Regions from separate parts of the Kitasatospora fiedleri genome, predicted to be linked through region 1. Evidence: riboswitches for the same ligand, from Rfam matches in the RefSeq annotation. Region 1 holds a riboswitch; the other holds the start of a gene.
What was found. A riboswitch is a leader RNA that binds a small molecule or an ion and turns the genes downstream of it on or off. The one in region 1 is predicted to bind glycine.
Positions count from the first base shown of each region.

Region 2: linked by a shared signal. The riboswitch ahead of gcvP (aminomethyl-transferring glycine dehydrogenase) and the one ahead of gcvT (glycine cleavage system aminomethyltransferase GcvT) in region 1 are both predicted to bind glycine.

Region 1 is NZ_OX419519.1:5,083,236-5,092,023, forward strand. Features, by position in the region: gene QMQ26_RS23405 (L-serine ammonia-lyase) at 1-1,093, opposite strand, end outside; gene QMQ26_RS23410 (serine hydroxymethyltransferase) at 1,253-2,521, opposite strand; gene gcvH (glycine cleavage system protein GcvH) at 2,538-2,912, opposite strand; gene gcvT (glycine cleavage system aminomethyltransferase GcvT) at 3,017-4,081, opposite strand; glycine riboswitch at 4,178-4,286, opposite strand; glycine riboswitch at 4,287-4,391, opposite strand; gene QMQ26_RS23425 (enhanced serine sensitivity protein SseB) at 4,551-5,318, shown strand; gene QMQ26_RS23430 (enhanced serine sensitivity protein SseB C-terminal domain-containing protein) at 5,435-6,259, shown strand; gene QMQ26_RS23435 (ABC transporter permease) at 6,848-7,846, shown strand; gene QMQ26_RS23440 (ABC transporter substrate-binding protein) at 7,875-8,788, shown strand, end outside.
Region 2 is NZ_OX419519.1:1,457,391-1,466,178, reverse strand. Features, by position in the region: gene QMQ26_RS07130 (MFS transporter) at 1-225, opposite strand, end outside; gene QMQ26_RS07125 (PRC and DUF2382 domain-containing protein) at 388-1,509, opposite strand; glycine riboswitch at 1,699-1,805, shown strand; gene gcvP (aminomethyl-transferring glycine dehydrogenase) at 2,024-4,897, shown strand; gene QMQ26_RS07115 (DUF1844 domain-containing protein) at 5,194-5,574, opposite strand; gene infC (translation initiation factor IF-3) at 6,035-6,748, shown strand; gene rpmI (50S ribosomal protein L35) at 6,882-7,076, shown strand; gene rplT (50S ribosomal protein L20) at 7,181-7,567, shown strand; gene QMQ26_RS07095 (TrmH family RNA methyltransferase) at 7,671-8,540, shown strand; gene QMQ26_RS07090 (sensor histidine kinase) at 8,586-8,788, shown strand, end outside.

The DNA.
Region 1 (8,788 bases):
GCTCGGGGGTGCCGCCGAGGACCTCGGCGAGGCCGCCCGCGGCCATCGAGCAGGCGGAGCCGACCTCGCCCTGGCAGCCGACCTCGGCGCCGGAGATGGAGGCGTTCTCCTTGAAGAGCATGCCGATCGCGCCCGCCGCGAGCAGGAAGCGGACGATGCCCTCCTCGTCCGAGCCCGGGATGAAGTTCAGGTAGTAGTGCAGGACGGCCGGGATGATCCCGGCGGCGCCGTTGGTGGGGGCGGTGACCACCCGGCGGCCGGAGGCGTTCTCCTCGTTGACGGCCATCGCGTAGAGGGTGACCCACTCCATCGCGTTGCCCGGGTTGACGCCCTCGGCGCGCAGCGCGCGGGCGGCGGAGGCGGCCCGGCGGCGGACCTTGAGGCCGCCGGGGAGGATGCCCTCGCGGGACATGCCGGCCGCGACGCACTCCTTCATGACGGCCCAGATCTCCAGCAGCCCGGCCCGGATCTCGGCCTCGGTGCGCCACGCCTTCTCGTTCTCCAGCATCAGGCCGGAGATGGACAGGCCGGTCTCCCTGGTCAGCCGCAGCAGCTCCTCGCCGGTGCGGAAGGGGTACCGCAGGGCGGTGTCGTCGGGCTTGATCCGGGCCTCGCCGAGGGCGTCCTCGTCGACCACGAAGCCGCCGCCGACCGAGTAGTAGGTCTTCTCCAGCAGCGTCTCGCCGGAGGCGTCGTACGCCCACAGGGCCATGCCGTTGGCGTGGTACGGGAGCGCCTTGCGGCGGTGCAGGACCAGGTCGTGGTCCGGGTCGAACGGGATCTCGTGCCGGCCGAGCAGGCTGAGCCGCTTCTCGGCGCGAATCCGCTCGACGTCCAGGTCGGCGCGGTCGACGTCGACCGTGCGGGGCGAGTGGTTCTCCAGGCCGAGCAGGACGGCCTTGGGGGTGCCGTGGCCGTGCCCGGTGGCGCCGAGCGAGCCGTACAGCTCGGCGCGGACGGTGGCGACCCGCTCCAGCAGGCCCTCGGAGCCGAGCCGGCGGGCGAACATCCGGGCCGCGCGCATCGGGCCCACGGTGTGCGAGGAGGAGGGGCCGATGCCGATGGAGAAGAGGTCGAAGACGCTGATGGCCACGGGGTGACGTCCTTGTCCGGTCTCGTGGTGGTGTGCCGGTTCCCGCCCGGTGGGGCGGGGCGCGGCATGGAACGGGGCACCGCGCGCACCTCTCCAGTGTGCGTGGTGCCCCGGGAAGCCCGGGCGGGCCGCCGGTCGGGCGGCCCGCCGGGCGGGGTCCTACAGCTCCGGGTAGAGCGGGTGGGCGGCCGCGAGCGCGGTCACCCGGGCCTTGAGCGCCTCGGCCTTGGCCGCGTCGAAGCCGGGCTTGAGCGCCTCGGCGATGACGTCGGCGACCTCGCGGAAGTCCTCGGCGCCGAAGCCGCGGGTGGCCAGCGCCGGGGTGCCGATCCGCAGGCCGGAGGTGACCATCGGCGGGCGCGGGTCGTTCGGGACGGCGTTGCGGTTGACCGTGATGCCGACCTCGTGCAGGCGGTCCTCGGCGTCCTGGCCGTTGAGCTCGCTGTTGCGCAGGTCGACCAGGACCAGGTGCACGTCGGTGCCGCCGGAGAGGACGGAGACGCCGGAGGCGGTCACGTCGTCCTGGAGCAGGCGCTCGGCGAGGATCTTCGCGCCCTCCAGGGTGCGGCGCTGGCGCTCCTTGAACTCCTCGGAGGCCGCGACCTTGAACGCGACGGCCTTGGCGGCGATCACGTGCTCCAGCGGGCCGCCCTGCTGGCCGGGGAAGACCGCGGAGTTGATCTTCTTGGCGTGCTCGGCCTTGGAGAGGATGACGCCGCCGCGCGGGCCGCCCAGGGTCTTGTGGGTGGTGGTGGTGACCACGTCCGCGTACGGCACCGGGGAGGGGTGCAGTCCGGCGGCGACCAGGCCGGCGAAGTGCGCCATGTCGACCATCAGCAGGGCGCCGACCTCGTCCGCGACCCGGCGGAACTCGGCGAAGTCCAGCTGGCGGGGGTAGGCGGACCAGCCGGCGATGATCAGCTTGGGCCGGTGCTCCTTGGCGAGGCGCTCGACCTCGGCCATGTCGACCTGGCCGGACTTCTCGTCCACGTGGTAGGCGACCACGTTGTAGAGCTTGCCCGAGAAGTTGATCTTCATGCCGTGGGTCAGGTGGCCGCCGTGGGCCAGGTTCAGGCCCAGGATGGTGTCGCCCGGCTGGATCAGCGCGAACATCGCCGCGGCGTTCGCCTGCGCGCCGGAGTGCGGCTGCACGTTGGCGTGCTCGGCGCCGAACAGCTCCTTGATCCGGTCGATGGCGATCTGCTCGACCACGTCGACGTGCTCGCAGCCGCCGTAGTAGCGGCGGCCGGGGTAGCCCTCGGCGTACTTGTTGGTGAGCACCGAGCCCTGGGCCTCCATGACCGCCACCGGGGCGAAGTTCTCGGAGGCGATCATTTCCAGGGTGGTCTGCTGGCGGTGCAGCTCGGCGTCGACCGCGGCGGCGATCTCCGGGTCGAGCGCGTGCAGGGACTGGTTGAGAACCGTCATCAGGGGGGTCTCCCGGTCAGGCGCCGGTGAAGGCGGTGTAGCCGTCGGCGTCGAGCAGCTCGTCGGTCGCCTCGACCCGGACCTTGAACAGCCAACCGCCCTCGAAGGGCTCCGAGTTGACCAGGGCCGGCTCGTCGATGACCGCCTGGTTGACCTCGGTGACCTCGCCGGTGGCGGGGGAGTAGAGGTCGCTGACCGACTTGGTGGATTCGAGCTCGCCACAGGTCTCACCCGCGGTGACGGTGTCACCCACTGCGGGGAGCTGGACGTACACGATGTCGCCGAGGGCGTCGGCCGCGTGCGCGGTGATGCCGACCGTCGACACCCCGTCCACGGCGGCGGTCAGCCACTCGTGCTCCTTGGTGTACTGCAGGTGCGTGGGGTTGCTCATGGCGTCATTCTCCAGGATCGCGGGAGGGGCGGGCGCGGCCGTCCGCTGGGCGGACGAACCGGAAAAGGACTGGCTCGGGGAGGAGGCCGGGGGAGAGGCCGAGGTCAGCGGGCACGCCGGTAGAACGGCAGCGCGACCACCTCGACCGGCTCGGCCTTGCCGCGGACGTCCACCGCGACGGTGCCACCCGGCTCGGCGTGCGCGGCGTCCACGTACGCGATGGCGATCGGCTTGCCCAGGGTCGGGGACGGCGCGCCGGAGGTGATCCGGCCGATCACGGCGCCCTCGGCGTCCACCACCGCGTACTCGGCGCGCGGGACGCGCCTGCCCTCGGAGACCAGGCCGACCAGCTTGCGCGGCGGGGCGGACTCGGCCGCGGCGGCGGCCTCCTCCAGCGCCTTGCGGCCGACGAAGGCGCCGTCGTTGGTGGTCTTGTCGAAGCGGACCACCCGGCCCAGGCCGGCGTCGAACGGGGTCAGCTCGGTGGACAGCTCGTGCCCGTACAGCGGCATGCCGGCCTCCAGGCGCAGCGTGTCGCGGCAGGACAGGCCGCACGGGACCAGGCCCTCGGCGGTGCCCGCCTCGGTCAGCGCGGTCCACAGGTGCGCGGCGTCGGCCGGGGCGCAGAACACCTCGAAGCCGTCCTCGCCGGTGTAGCCGGTGCGGGCCAGCCAGACCTGGCGGCCGGCCACGGTGGCGGGCAGCAGGGCGTAGTACTTCAGGCCGGGCAGGTCGGCGTCGGTCAGCTTGGCCAGGATGCCGTTCGCCTCCGGGCCCTGGACGGCGAGCAGCGCGTAGGCGTCCCGGTCGTCGCGGACCACGGCGTCGAAGCCGGCCGCGCGCTCGGTCAGCGCGTCCAGCACCACCTGGGCGTTGGAGGCGTTGGCCACCACCAGGTACTCGTGCTCGGCGGTGCGGTAGACGATCAGGTCGTCCAGGATGCCGCCGTCCTCGCGGCAGATCATGGTGTAGCGGGCGCGCAGCACGCCGAGCGCGGAGATGAAGCCGACCAGGGCGTGGTCGAGCAGCTCGCCGGCCTGCGGGCCGGAGACGGTGATCTCGCCCATGTGCGAGAGGTCGAACAGGCCCGCCTTCGTGCGGACCGCGAGGTGCTCCTCGCGCTCGCTGCCGTAGCGCAGCGGCATGTCCCAGCCCGCGAAGTCGGTCATGGTGGCGCCGAGCGAGCGGTGCAGCGCGTCGAGCGCGGTCAGGCGGAGGGACACGACAGGACTCCCGGGATCTGGAAACGGGCAGGCTGGGGCGAATCTCCCCCATCTGTCGTCGAACCTGAGAGCTTCGCCGCCTCCTGAACAGGATGGCGGCTTGCACCGTGGGTGGGCGCACGGCGCGGCCGTGTCCACTTTCCAGATCTGCCTCGCCCGGGCGGTAGGGGTGCCTGAGAGATTCCGGGGAGGACTTGCTCCTTCGGCGCCGGTCGCGGCCTGTGCCAGGCCGTTCCGGCTCTCCCGCGCGGGTTCGAGCGGCCGGTATGAAGTTAGGGCGGGCCCATCATGGCATGCCGGGGGCGGGTCGCGGGAGAGGGGGCCGGAGCGGGCCCGGCGGACGGGGCCGCACCGGGCCGCCGCGCCGGGTCCGCGCGCCGCTAATCTGATCGCAACCGCGGATGTGGAGGGCGAGATGGGGTTCCCGCTGGACGGGGTGCTGGAGGGCGGGCCCTGGCCGGCCAACGAGCTGGAGCAGGTGCTGACGGCCGCGCTCGGCGACCCCGGGGCGACGCCCCGGGTGATCGAGGTGCTGGCCCGCAGCCAGGTGTGGATTCCGCTGCCGTCCGGCACCTCCCCGGACGCCGAGGCGCTGGACCTGCCGACGCTGGAGCTGGCCGGGGCGCCGTACGTCCCGGTGTACTCCTCGCAGGAGCAGTACCTCCGGCACTGCCCGGGCATCCCGTTCGCGATCGCCCCGATGTGGGAGTTCGCCCGCGGGCTGCCGCTGGGCATCGGCGTCGCGGTCAACCCGGAGGCGCCGGTGGGCATCCCGGTGCCGCCGGAGGGCGTCGGCGAGCTGCGGCGCGGGCCGCGCGGCGAGCAGTGGGAGGCGCAGGGGGTGACCGAGGGGGCCCGGGTGGCGCTCAAGGAGCCCGAGCCGCACCAGGAGCCGTTCGCCTTCCTGGCCGCCGCGACCGGCGAACTCGTCGCGCTGCCCGGCGTCCTGACGGCCCGTCGGGCGCTGGCCCGGGTGGAGGGCGAGCCGACCCTGCTGTACGTCGGCGTGCAGCTGGACCCGGCGGCCCCCGCCGACCCGGCCGAGGTGAACACCGCGCTGGGCCGGGCGCTCGGAACCGCGCCGCCCAGCTGGGGCGTCCACCTGGTGCTGCTCGACCTGGTCGCCGATCCGGTGGTGGACTGGATGCTGGGGCGGGTACAGCCCTTCTACGTGCGGCCGTGACGGCGGCCCCGGTCCGCCGCGCGGGGCACGGCGGCATGACGGCTGTCGGGTGCGCCCCATAGGGTTGCCCGGAACACCGGAGCACGGCGGAACGGACGAAGAGAGTAGGCGGCGACGTGACGGGAGCAGCCGGCGACCCGGGGGCGGTCGAACGCGCCCTCGCAGCGGTCGCGCCGGAGCGCTGGGAGGCGTACGAGGGGCTGCTGCGGGCCCTGGCCGGCGGGCAGGTCTGGATGCTGCTCTGGCACGGCAGCCCCGGCAGTCCGGACGCCCAGTACGGGAACATGGACGTCGGCGGCCACGGCTACGCGCCCGGCGCGACCTCCCCCGGGCAGCTCGCGGCCAGCGGCTGGACGCGCGCCCACGAGGTGGTCTCCGGGCTGGAGATCGCCGCCGCGCTGTACCGCTCGCGCTGGGGCCTGTGGCTCGACCCGCACCGCCCCGGCGGCGGCGTCGGCGTGCCCTGGGCCGACCTGCGGCGGATCGCGCTCGGCCTGGACCGGCTGCCGGCCGGGCCGCTGCGGATCTCCGAACCCCCGGTGCAGGGCTCGCCGTTCTTCGCCGTGCTGGAGCAGCAGGCGGGCGAGGTGCGGCCGCTGCGCTCGCTGCGCCGGGCCTGGGTGCAGCCGGTGCTGGGCGAGGGCTACCTGGCGATCGGGCTGGACCTGTACGACACCTCGCCGCCGTCCGTGGAGGCGGCCCGGGCGCTGGTGCAGCGGGCGGCCGCGCAGGCGCCGGAGGGGCCCGGGGTGTCCACCGTGGTGATGGCCGACGAGTTCGACCCGGTGGCGATGTGGATGTGGGCCAACGCCCGCCCGTTCTTCGACCGGCAGGGCGCCCAGCAGGCCGGGCCGACCGGCTTCGGTCACGCAGCGCAACCGTCGGCCGGGCCGGCCCAGGGGTGGCCGCAGGCTCCCTGGCCGGGCTATCCGGGCCGTTGAACCTACCCTGACGCCCCGTCGGAAAACCCCCGCCCCGACCTTTTGCCCGGTCGGCGGGGGTTTTTTACCGCTCCATGATCTACGCGCGCAACCCCGCGTGCCACCTGGCGTTTTCCCGCCACTGGCGGGGTGTCGTCAGTGTGCCCCTTGACGGACGCGTAACAGCTGTGTGAAGAGCGATATGCGTCGACAACGGAATTGCATGCCAACAGATCACAGTTAGGCATCCTTCGGCATGGGGGTCTTCCGCCGGGCACTTCCCATGACAGAGAGTGCTGCGCAATGCGGAGCGCGACTCGAACCCCACGAAGGTGAACGCGTCCCCGCCAGCGCATGAACCGCACGACGCGTTTCTCCGTGCGGCAGCACCGTGCACGTCGGAGGCCTCCTGACCCGGAGCGCCCCAGCTCGGCGGACCTCCGGCCGGAGGCGGCCGAGGGATGCCCGCACCACCAGCAACGCCCTGCTTGCTCAACGCACTTCTGCACCGCCGCATCGGCGCCCGGCACCACCGAAACCGCTCTGCACTTCCGCACCGCACGCGACTCCGTGGGCCGGCCACCGTCGGCGAGGGGAACGAACTGACTCATGACCACACCCACCGAGACCCCTGGTTCGGCGGCCGACGCACAGCCTGACGGCTCGTCAATCGCCGAGCCGCCCAAGAAGATCGAGGGACGATCACCCGGTCGCATCGCCTGGGAGCGCCTCAAGCGCGACAAGGTCGCCCTGGCCGGCGGCGCCGTGGTGATCCTGCTGATCCTCGCGGCCCTCCTGGCGCCGGTGCTCACCGCGCTGTTCGGGCACCCGGTCGACGAGCCGCACGCGGACCAGATCAACCCCGACCTGGGCCTGCCCAAGGGCGCCTTCGGCGGCATCAGCGGCGACTACCTGCTCGGTGTCGACCCGACCTTCGGCCGTGACGTGTTCTCCCGAATCCTCTACGGCGCCCGGATCTCGCTGCTGGTCGCGCTCGGCGCGGCGGCGGTGGCGATCGTCATCGGCGTGGTGCTGGGCATCATGGCCGGCTACTTCGGCGGCTGGGTGGACTCGGTCATCAGCCGGGTGATGGACGTCCTGCTGGCCTTCCCGCAGCTGCTGTTCAGCATCGCGCTGGTCTCGGTGATCCCCAACTCGGTGCTCGGACTGGGCGACACGACGGTGCGCGTCCTGGTGCTGATGACGGTGATCGGCTTCTTCGGCTGGCCGTACATCGGACGCATCGTCCGGGGCCAGGCGATGTCGCTGCGCGAACGCGAGTTCGTCGACGCCGCCCGCAGCCTCGGCGCCGGCCGCGCGCACATCCTGTTCCGCGAACTGCTGCCCAACCTGGTGGCGCCGATCCTGGTCTACACGACCCTGATCATCCCCACCAACATCCTGAACGAGGCGGCGCTCAGCTTCCTCGGGGCCGGCGTCCGGCCGCCCACCCCGTCCTGGGGCCAGATGCTCTCGGACGCGGTCGGGATCTACCAGGCCGATCCCACCTACATGGTGATCCCCGGTCTCGCCATCTTCATCACCGTGCTCGCCTTCAACCTCTTCGGTGACGGCCTGCGTGACGCTCTCGACCCCAAGGGCAACTGAGCCCGCAACTCTGGAGGATCTCCAACCCATGAAGCGAAACAGGACGCTCGCGGCCGCTGCCCTGGTGGCCGCCCTCGCCCTCACCACCGCGGCCTGCGGCGGCAGCAAGGGCGGCTCGGGCGGCGACAACGCGAGCAAGGGCGGTTCGGCGGGGTTCAACGCGGCGGCCGAGAAGGTGGTGAACCCGTCCGACAAGAAGGGCGGCACCCTCAACCTGTGGACCACCACCGACGTGGACTCGCTCGACCCCGGTCGCGCGTACTACGCCTCGGTGTGGAACTACGAGCGCTTCTACACCCGGACCCTGCTGGCCTTCGACGGCAAGCCGGGCAAGGACGGCCTGAACCTCGTCCCCGACCTGGCCACCGCCAAGCCGGAGATCTCCGCCGACGGCAAGACCTACACCTTCAAGCTGAAGTCCGGCCTGAAGTTCGAGGACGGCTCGGTCATCACCTCGAAGGACATCAAGTACGGCATCGAGCGCATCTTCGCGCAGGACGTCGTCTCCGGCGGCCCGACCTACCTGATCAACGAGCTGGACCAGGGCCAGGACTACAAGGGCCCCTACACCGACGCCGACCCGAACAAGCTCGGCCTCAAGACGGTGGAGACCCCGGACGACACCACCATCGTCTTCCACCTGGCCAAGCCGAACTCGGACTTCCCGTACCTGCTGGCCATGGGCTCCGCCGCCCCCGTCCCGCAGAAGCTGGACACCGGCTCCAAGTACGGCGACAAGCCGGTCTCCTCCGGCCCGTACAAGTTCAAGTCGGTCGAGCCGGGCAAGGGCTACGAGCTGGTCCGCAACGAGAACTGGGACGCCTCCACCGACCCGTTCCGCAAGGCGCTGCCGGACGTCGTCAAGCTGACCGTCACCACCAACGCCGACGACATGGACGCCCGCCTGCTGGCGAACACCGCCGACCTCGACTGGGCCCAGAC
Region 2 (8,788 bases), 3.6 Mb from region 1:
GCGGCCCAGCAGCGGGGTGAGCACCGCCGCGGAGAGCAGGTTGGCGGTCATCAGCCAGGTGATGTTGGAGCCCGAGACGTTCAGTTCGCGGGCCAGGCCCGGCAGGATCGGGACGACCGCGGTCTGCACCACGCTGAAGGCCAGCATGGCCAGGATCAGGGCGGGCAGGACCCGGGCGCTGGTGGGCTTGGCGGCCGTGGGGGTGGGCTGTGGTGCCTCACTCACGGGGACTCCTCCGACAGGTTGCTTCAGAAAGGCGATGGTGCAGGGACTGAAGTAACGATGTCGGGAGATGCTTCACTCTGTCAAATATCGACCGGTGAAGCTTTGGCAAAGCGCCGGCCCCGACCCGCCGGAGCGGGCCGGGGCCGGACGGCCGACGGGCCGTCAGGAGCGCAGCGGCTCCGGGCGGGCGTGCTCCGCGCTGCCGTTCGCGGCGGCCGACTGCGGCCGGGCCGCCGGCGACTGCGGCTGCGCGTTCCACGGCCGGTGCTGCCGCGGCCCCTCGCCGTCCCCCTCGCCGGTGGTCGCGTCGTGCACCTCCACCTGCTCGCGGCGCAGCTCCTCGCGGACCACCTCCTCCTCGGTGTACCGCTCCACCACCAGCCGCACCCGCTCGATCGGCGCCAGGTACTTGCGCACCACCGGGCGCTCCTCGCGCAGCGTGACCTCCTCGACCGCCTCGGCGATCTCCTGCTCGCTCAGCGCCGCCCGCTCCGCGTCCGACACCGGAATCCGCTCCACCCGCACCCGCTCGCGCACCACCGGCACCCGGCGCTCCACCTGCTCGGTGGTCACGTACTTGCGCAGCCGGGTGGTGCCCACCTCGTGCCACTCGGTGCTGATGTCGATCCGCTCCTCGCGGCAGGTGATCTCCACCGGCGCGGTCGGCTCCGCCGCGGCCGACCGGGCGGACGGCTGCTGCTGCGACTGCGACTGCGACTGCGGGTGCGGCTGGGCCTGCTGGTGCCTGCCCGCGGCGTGCGCGGCCGGGGCCGCGGCGACGGTGCCGGGGGCGGGCGCCGGGGCGGGGGAGGAGGCGACGGTGCCGAAGTCGCGGTCCGGGGCGGGCGCCGCGGGCTCCTCGCGCGGGTGCTCCTTCGCGGTCGCCGCCGCCCCGGCGGTCCCGGCGGCCGCCGCCGTCCCGGCCGCCTTGGCCGTGCCGTCCACCGCCGCCGGGCCCGAACCGGCGTCGCCGCCCGTGTCCAGCCCGTAGTAGCGGTACAGCTGCAGCTCCTGGGCCGGCGAGAGGTGCTGGCCCACGCCGAAGTCCGGCGACTCCTTGATCAGCGACTTGTCGTACGGGACGCGCAGCTCGTCGCCCGCGAACTCGCTGGTGGTCAGCGGGACGAAGGCGTCCCGGCCGAAGATCCCCGTGCGGACGGCCGCCCACTCCGGTTCGCCGGTGGCGTCGTCCAGGTACACCTCGTCGACCGTGCCGATCTTGTCACCGTTCCGGTCGACCGCCTTGTGTCCGATCAGGTCGCGCGGATCGATATCGGTCTGCACGCTGTCCTCCAGTCCTGCTGCTCCTGGGAAGATCCGTCCGGAGGCGGCCGGAGGAGCGTGCCGGGCCGCCACTTCACACCAAACGGCACGTCACGGGCGGCGGCACCCCGGACACCGCCGTCCGGGGCAGATCACAGGGCCGCACCGGTGATCCGGGAGGCCCGCGCTGGTACCCTCGGAGGCGACCGCCGAGCCCGCTCGGGAGAGTCCCGGAACCGCCCGAACGGCGGGGTGCGGGGCGCCGAAGGAGCAACCCCTCCCCGGAATCTCTCAGGCATCCGTACCGAACGGGCCAGGTCACTCTGGAAAGCAGGGCAGGACCGTCGGCACCGGAGCCGGCCGACCCGCCCTCGCCGACGGTGCAAGCCGGGCGGGCCCGCGCGGTCCGGACGTGCGAAGCTCTCAGGTACCGATGACAGAGGGGGAGGCTGACGGGTTCGTACGCCCAGGCGCTCCCACGGCCGCCGACCGCGTGCGTACCACCGCCGGTCCGCGACCAGGAGGCCCGACCCCCATGAACGCCCAGCCGACGCTCAGCGACCTTGAGCAGGCCAGCCCCTTCGAGCACCGCCACATCGGTCCCGACAGCGACGCCCAGCAGAAGATGCTGGCCCAGGTCGGCTACGCCTCCCTGGACGAGCTGTCCGACGCCGCCGTCCCCGACGCCATCCGCAGCCTCACCGCGCTCGGCCTGCCCGCCGGCCGCAGCGAGGCCCAGGTGCTCGCCGAACTGCGCGAGCTGGCCGGCCGCAACCAGGTCCTCACCTCGATGATCGGCCTCGGCTACTACGGCACCTTCACCCCGCCGGTCATCCTGCGCAACGTGCTGGAGAACCCGGCCTGGTACACCGCCTACACCCCGTACCAGCCGGAGATCTCGCAGGGCCGCCTGGAGGCGCTGCTCAACTTCCAGACCGTGGTCGCCGACCTGACGGGCCTGGACACCTCCGGCTCCTCGCTGCTCGACGAGGGCACCGCCGCCGCCGAGGCGATGGCGCTGGCCCGGCGCGTCACCAAGAACAAGGCCGGCGTCTTCCTGGTCGACGCCGACACCCTGCCGCAGACCCTCGCCGTGATCGAGACCCGCGCCGAACCGACCGGCGTCGAGGTCGTCACCGCGGACCTGTCCGACGGCATCCCCGCCGAGATCGCCGAGCGCGGCGTGTTCGGCGTGCTGCTCCAGTACCCCGGCGCGTCCGGCGCGGTCCGGGACCCGAAGGCCGTCATCGAGCAGGCGCACGGGCTCGGCGCGGTGGTCGCCGTCGCCGCCGACCTGCTCGCCCTCACCCTGCTGCGCTCGCCCGGCGAGCTCGGCGCCGACATCGCCTGCGGCACCTCGCAGCGCTTCGGCGTCCCGATGGGCTTCGGCGGCCCGCACGCCGGCTACCTGGCCGTGCGCGCCGAGTACGCACGCAACCTGCCCGGCCGCCTGGTCGGCGTCTCCGTCGACGCCGACGGCAACCGCGCCTACCGGCTCGCCCTGCAGACCCGCGAGCAGCACATCCGCCGCGAGAAGGCCACCTCCAACATCTGCACCGCGCAGGTGCTGCTCGCCGTGATGGCCTCCATGTACGCCGTCTACCACGGCCCCGACGGCCTCGCCGACATCGCCCGCCGCACCCACCGCTACGCCGCCGCGCTCGCCGCCGGCCTGCGCGCGGGCGGCGTCGAGCTCGCCCACGACGCGTTCTTCGACACCGTCACCGCCGTGGTGCCCGGCCGGGCCGACCAGGTCGTCGCCGCTGCGCTGGCCGGCGGCGTCAACGTGCACCGGGTCGACGGCGACCGGGTGTCGGTGTCCTGCGACGAGACCACCACCCGCGCGCACCTGGCCGCCGTGCTCGCCGCGTTCGGGGTCGAGGACGCCGAGATCGCCGAGGACGCCGACGCGCTGCCCGCCGGGCTGCTGCGCGAGGACGAGTACCTCACCCACCCGGTCTTCCACAGCCACCGCTCCGAGACCGCCATGCTGCGCTACCTGCGCCGGCTCTCCGACCGCGACTACGCGCTCGACCGCGGCATGATCCCGCTGGGCTCCTGCACCATGAAGCTCAACGCGACCACCGAGATGGAGCCGGTCACCTGGCCCGAGTTCGGGCAGCTGCACCCGTTCGCGCCGGTCGACCAGGCGGCCGGGTACCTCACGCTGATCCGGGAGCTGGAGCAGCAGCTGGTGGAGGTGACGGGCTACGACGCCGTCTCGATCCAGCCCAACGCCGGTTCGCAGGGCGAGCTGGCCGGCCTGCTGGCCGTCCGGGCCTACCACCGGGCGAACGGCGACACCCAGCGCGACGTCTGCCTGATCCCGTCCTCCGCGCACGGCACCAACGCCGCCTCGGCGGCGATGGCCGGCATGCGGGTCGTCGTGGTCAAGACGCTGGCCGACGGCGACGTGGACGTCGAGGACCTGAAGGCGAAGATCGCCCAGCACGGCGAGCAGCTCGCCGTGCTGATGGTCACCTACCCGTCCACCCACGGCGTGTTCGAGACCGAGATCACCCGGATCTGCGCGCTCGTCCACGAGGCCGGCGGCCAGGTGTACGTCGACGGCGCCAACCTCAACGCGCTGGTCGGCCTGGCCAAGCCCGGCAAGTTCGGCGCGGACGTCTCGCACCTCAACCTGCACAAGACCTTCTGCATCCCGCACGGCGGCGGCGGCCCCGGCGTCGGCCCGGTCGCGGTGCGCGCGCACCTCGCGCCGTACCTGCCCAACCACCCGCTCCAGGCCGAGGCCGGCCCCGCGACCGGCGTCGGCCCGATCTCGGCCGCGCCCTGGGGCTCGGCGGCGATCCTGCCGATCTCCTGGGCGTACGTCCGCCTGATGGGCGGCGAGGGCCTCAAGCGCGCCACCCAGGTGGCCGTGCTGAACGCCAACTACATCGCCAAGCGACTCGCCCCGCACTACCCCGTGCTCTACACCGGCCCCGGCGGACTGGTCGCGCACGAGTGCATCATCGACCTGCGGCCGCTCAGCAAGGAGACCGGCGTCAGCGTCGACGACATCGCCAAGCGGCTGATTGACTACGGCTTCCACGCGCCGACCATGTCGTTCCCGGTCGCCGGGACGCTGATGATCGAGCCGACCGAGTCCGAGGACCTGCACGAGATCGACCGGTTCTGCGAGGCGATGATCGCCATCCGCGGCGAGATCGAGAAGGTCGGCGCGGGCGAGTGGGCGGCGGACGACAACCCGCTGCGCAACGCCCCGCACACCGCGGCGATGCTGGCCGGCGAGTGGGCGCACCCGTACACCCGCGAGGAGGCGGTCTTCCCGGCGGGCGTCAACCCGGCGGACAAGTACTGGCCGGCGGTGCGGCGGATCGACGGCGCGTACGGCGACCGGAACCTGGTCTGCTCGTGCCCGCCGCTGGACGAGTACGACGCGTGAGCGCGTAGCGGGAGCGTAGAAGCCGCCCGGCCGGGGGAGTTCCCTCGGCTGGGCGGCTTCGGCGTCGTCGCCTTCCGCTGCGCGCAGTTCCCCGCGCCCCTGGCGGGGCGGGGAGGCGGAGGACGGGGAGGCGCCTCCGGCGGGGCCCTGCGGGGCGGGGGAGGATGACGGAAGCCGCTCGGCCGGGGAAGTTCTCTCGGCTGGGCGGCTTCGGCGTCGTCGCCTTCCGCTGCGCGCAGTTCCCCGCGCCCCTGGCGGGGCGGGGTGCCTCCGGCGGGGCCCCGGGGGCGGGGGCGTCAGGAGTAGACGGGGCCGGTGAACTTCTCGCCGGGGCCGGTGCCGGGGGCGTCGGGGACGAGGGAGGCTTCGCGGAAGGCGAGCTGGAGGGAGCGGAGGCCGTCGCGGAGGGGGGCGGCGTGGAAGTTGGAGATCTCGGGGGCCCCGGCGGTGACCAGGCCGGCCAGGGCGGTGATCAGCTTGCGGGCCTCGTCGAGGTCCTTGTCGGCCTCGCCGCCCTCGGCGAGGCCGCACTTGACGGCGGCGGCGCTCATCAGGTGGACGGCGACGGTGGTGATCACCTCGACGGCGGGGACCTCGGCGATGTCACGGGTCAGGTCGTCGAAGCCGAGGGCCTGGTCGGACTCGGACTCGGGCGCGTGGTCGGGCTGGCTGGTCAAGGCGTCACTCCGGAGTGCTGGTGCGAAAGCGGGGTACGGATGGAGCGTACAAGGCGGGTGGCGGGGGGTCGGAATACCGGTCGGCCCCGGAACGCTGGTATGATTCGAGACTGACCGGCCGGACGAGCCTTCGGGTTGCCCGGCCAGCAAGTGGAGGCTCCACTCCAGGAGGCCCGAGAGGGCAACCGCGAAAGTCTCCCACCTGATCGGCCGAAGGGCCGACGGGTCCGGTCCGTGGTGGGCGCCGCGAGGATTGCCCGCTGCCAGTGGTGTCCGTCAGGACATCCCGGAACGTGTGGAGCCCCGCCTGTACCGTGCGGGGCTTTTTTCGTGCGTTCGGTGCTCCTGCCAGAGGGCAGCGGCAGCGAAGCATGAATGAAGCCCCGCCCAGTGGTCGAAACCACTACGTGCGACCGCCGCCCGACGGCCGCATCGGAAAAGGTGCAACCGAGGAGGCCCCATCAGCACCGAGCCCCGCATCAACGACCGGATTCGCGTCCCCGAGGTGCGACTCGTCGGTCCCAGCGGCGAGCAGGTCGGCATCGTCCCGCTCGCGAAGGCGCTGGAGCTTGCCCAGGAGTACGACCTGGACCTGGTCGAGGTCGCCGCCACGGCGCGACCGCCGGTGTGCAAGCTCATGGACTACGGCAAGTTCAAGTACGAGTCGGCCATGAAGGCCCGTGAGGCGCGCAAGAACCAGGCGCACACGGTCATCAAGGAGATGAAGCTCCGGCCGAAGATCGACCCGCACGACTACGACACCAAGAAGGGTCACGTCGTCCGGTTCCTCAAGCAGGGCGACAAGGTCAAGATCACGATCATGTTCCGCGGTCGTGAGCAGTCCCGCCCCGAGCTGGGCTTCCGACTGCTGCAGCGGCTCGCGGACGACGTCCAGGACCTGGGCTTCGTGGAGTCCGCTCCGAAGCAGGACGGCCGAAACATGATCATGGTTCTCGGCCCGCACAAGAAGAAGACCGAGGCCATGGCCGAGGCCCGCGCCGCCGCTGACGCCCGCAAGGCGGAGCGGCAGGGTCGCGGACCGGCTGCGGACCAGGCGGACGACGTGGACGGCGAGGTGGACGAGGTCGAGGAGACCGAGGCCGCCGAGACCGCGGACGACGACGCCGAGGCCGCCGAGGTCGAGCAGCCCGCCGAGGCCGCCCAGGACGCCTGAGCCTTCGGGTTCGGGAGCCGGGAGGCCGAGGCACCCGGTTCCGGGGCGTCCCGCCCTGGAGACGAGATCCATCCAGTTCCGGCCCGCGCCGCACGGCGCGGGCCGGAACGGACCGACGAGGAGATACGGCGACATGCCGAAGCAGAAGACGCACAGCGGCGCCAGCAAGCGCTTCAAGATCACTGGCTCCGGGAAGGTGCTGCGCGAGCGTGCCGGCCGTCGCCACCTGCTCGAGCACAAGCCCTCGACGCTGACCCGCAAGCTGGCCGGCAACGCCGAGATGGCCCCGGGCGACGCGAAGAAGATCAAGAAGCTTCTCGGCAAGTGATCGCCCGCCCGCGGCGCCGCCGCGGGCACCCGCTGATCCTTACCGACCGAATCGAATAACGGACCGCCGGCACGATCCGAGGTCCGGAACCAAGGAGTAATGAAGTGGCACGCGTCAAGCGGGCAGTGAACGCCCACAAGAAGCGCCGGGTCATCCTCGAGCGGGCCTCCGGCTACCGCGGTCAGCGCTCGCGCCTGTACCGCAAGGCCAAGGAGCAGGTCACCCACTCGCTCGTCTACAACTTCAACGACCGCAAGAAGCGCAAGGGCGACTTCCGCCAGCTCTGGATCCAGCGCATCAACGCCGCTGCCCGTGCCAACGGCATCACCTACAACCGCTTCGTCCAGGGCCTCAAGGCCGCGGGCGTCGAGATCGACCGCAAGATGCTGGCCGACCTCGCGGTGAACGACTCGGTGGCGTTCCGCGCCCTGGTCGAGGTCGCCCAGAAGGCGCTGCCGGAGGACGTCAACGCCCCCAAGGTCGCCGCCTGATCCAGGCCGTCGCCCCGAAGCGTTGCCCCGGACCCGCAGGCCGCCCGGCCTGCGGGTCCGTCGCGTACCGTGCCCCCGCCCGCCCGTGACGAAGATCGTGAGCATGAGCACCGAGACCCCCCTGCTGACCTCCCTGCGCTCCCCGCGCGTCGTCGCCGCCCGCCGGCTGGCCAAGCGCAACCAGCGCGGCAAGGAGCGGCGCTTCCTGGCCGAGGGCCCGCAGGCGGTCCGGGAGGCGGTGGCGTTCGGGCGGCTGCCGGACGGCGAGCACGCCGTGGTCGAGGTGTACGTGACGGCGGAGGCGGCCGAGCGGCACGCGGAGATCGTGGCCGCCGCGCGGGACGCCGGACGGCCGGTGCTGACCGCCACCGAGGAGGTCGTCGCGGACATCTGCGACACCGTCACCCCGCAGGGCATCGTGGCGTTGTGCCGGTTCATCGACACCCCGTTCGAGCAGGTGCTGGCCGCCCGCCCGAAGCTGGTCGCGGTGCTCGCGCACGTGCGCGACCCCGGGAACGCGGGCACCGTGCTGCGCACCGCGGACGCGGCCGGGGCGGACGCGGTGGTGCTCACCGACGCCTCGGTGGACCCGTACAACCCGAAGGCGGTCCGGGCGTCCGTCGGGAGCCTGTTCCACCTGCCGGTGGCGACCGGGGTGCCGGTCGAGGAGGCGGTGGCCCGGCTGCGGGCGGCCGGGGTGCGGGTGCTGGCCGCGGACGGGGCCGGGGAGCGCGACCTCGACCAGGAGCTGGACGAGGGCACCCTGGAGGGCCCGTGCGCCTGGGTGTTCGGCAACGAGGCCTGGGGCCTGCCGGAGAAGACCCGCGCGCTGGCGGACGAGGTGGTGCGGGTGCCCATCCACGGGCACGCGGAGAGCCTGAACCTCGCCACGGCGGCCGCCGTGTGCCTGTACGCCTCCGCGCGCGCCCAGCGCTCCCACGACGGGTGTCGCGCCGAGGGCCGGGCGCGCTAGGGTCGGTCCCTGGGCCGGCGAGGGGGCGGGCGGGGGAGGACACCCATGGGCGGCGTCAACTGGGCAGCGGTCGAACCTGACGACCTGCCGGACGGACTGGTGGTCGCGGACGGGCAGGGCCGGGTGGTGGTCTTCAACCGGGCCGCGGAACGCATCACCGGCCGCTCCGCGCACCGCGCGATCGGCGTGCCGCTGGAGCGGGCACTGCCGCTGGAGGACCTGGACGGCCGCCGCTGGTGGCCGCTCAC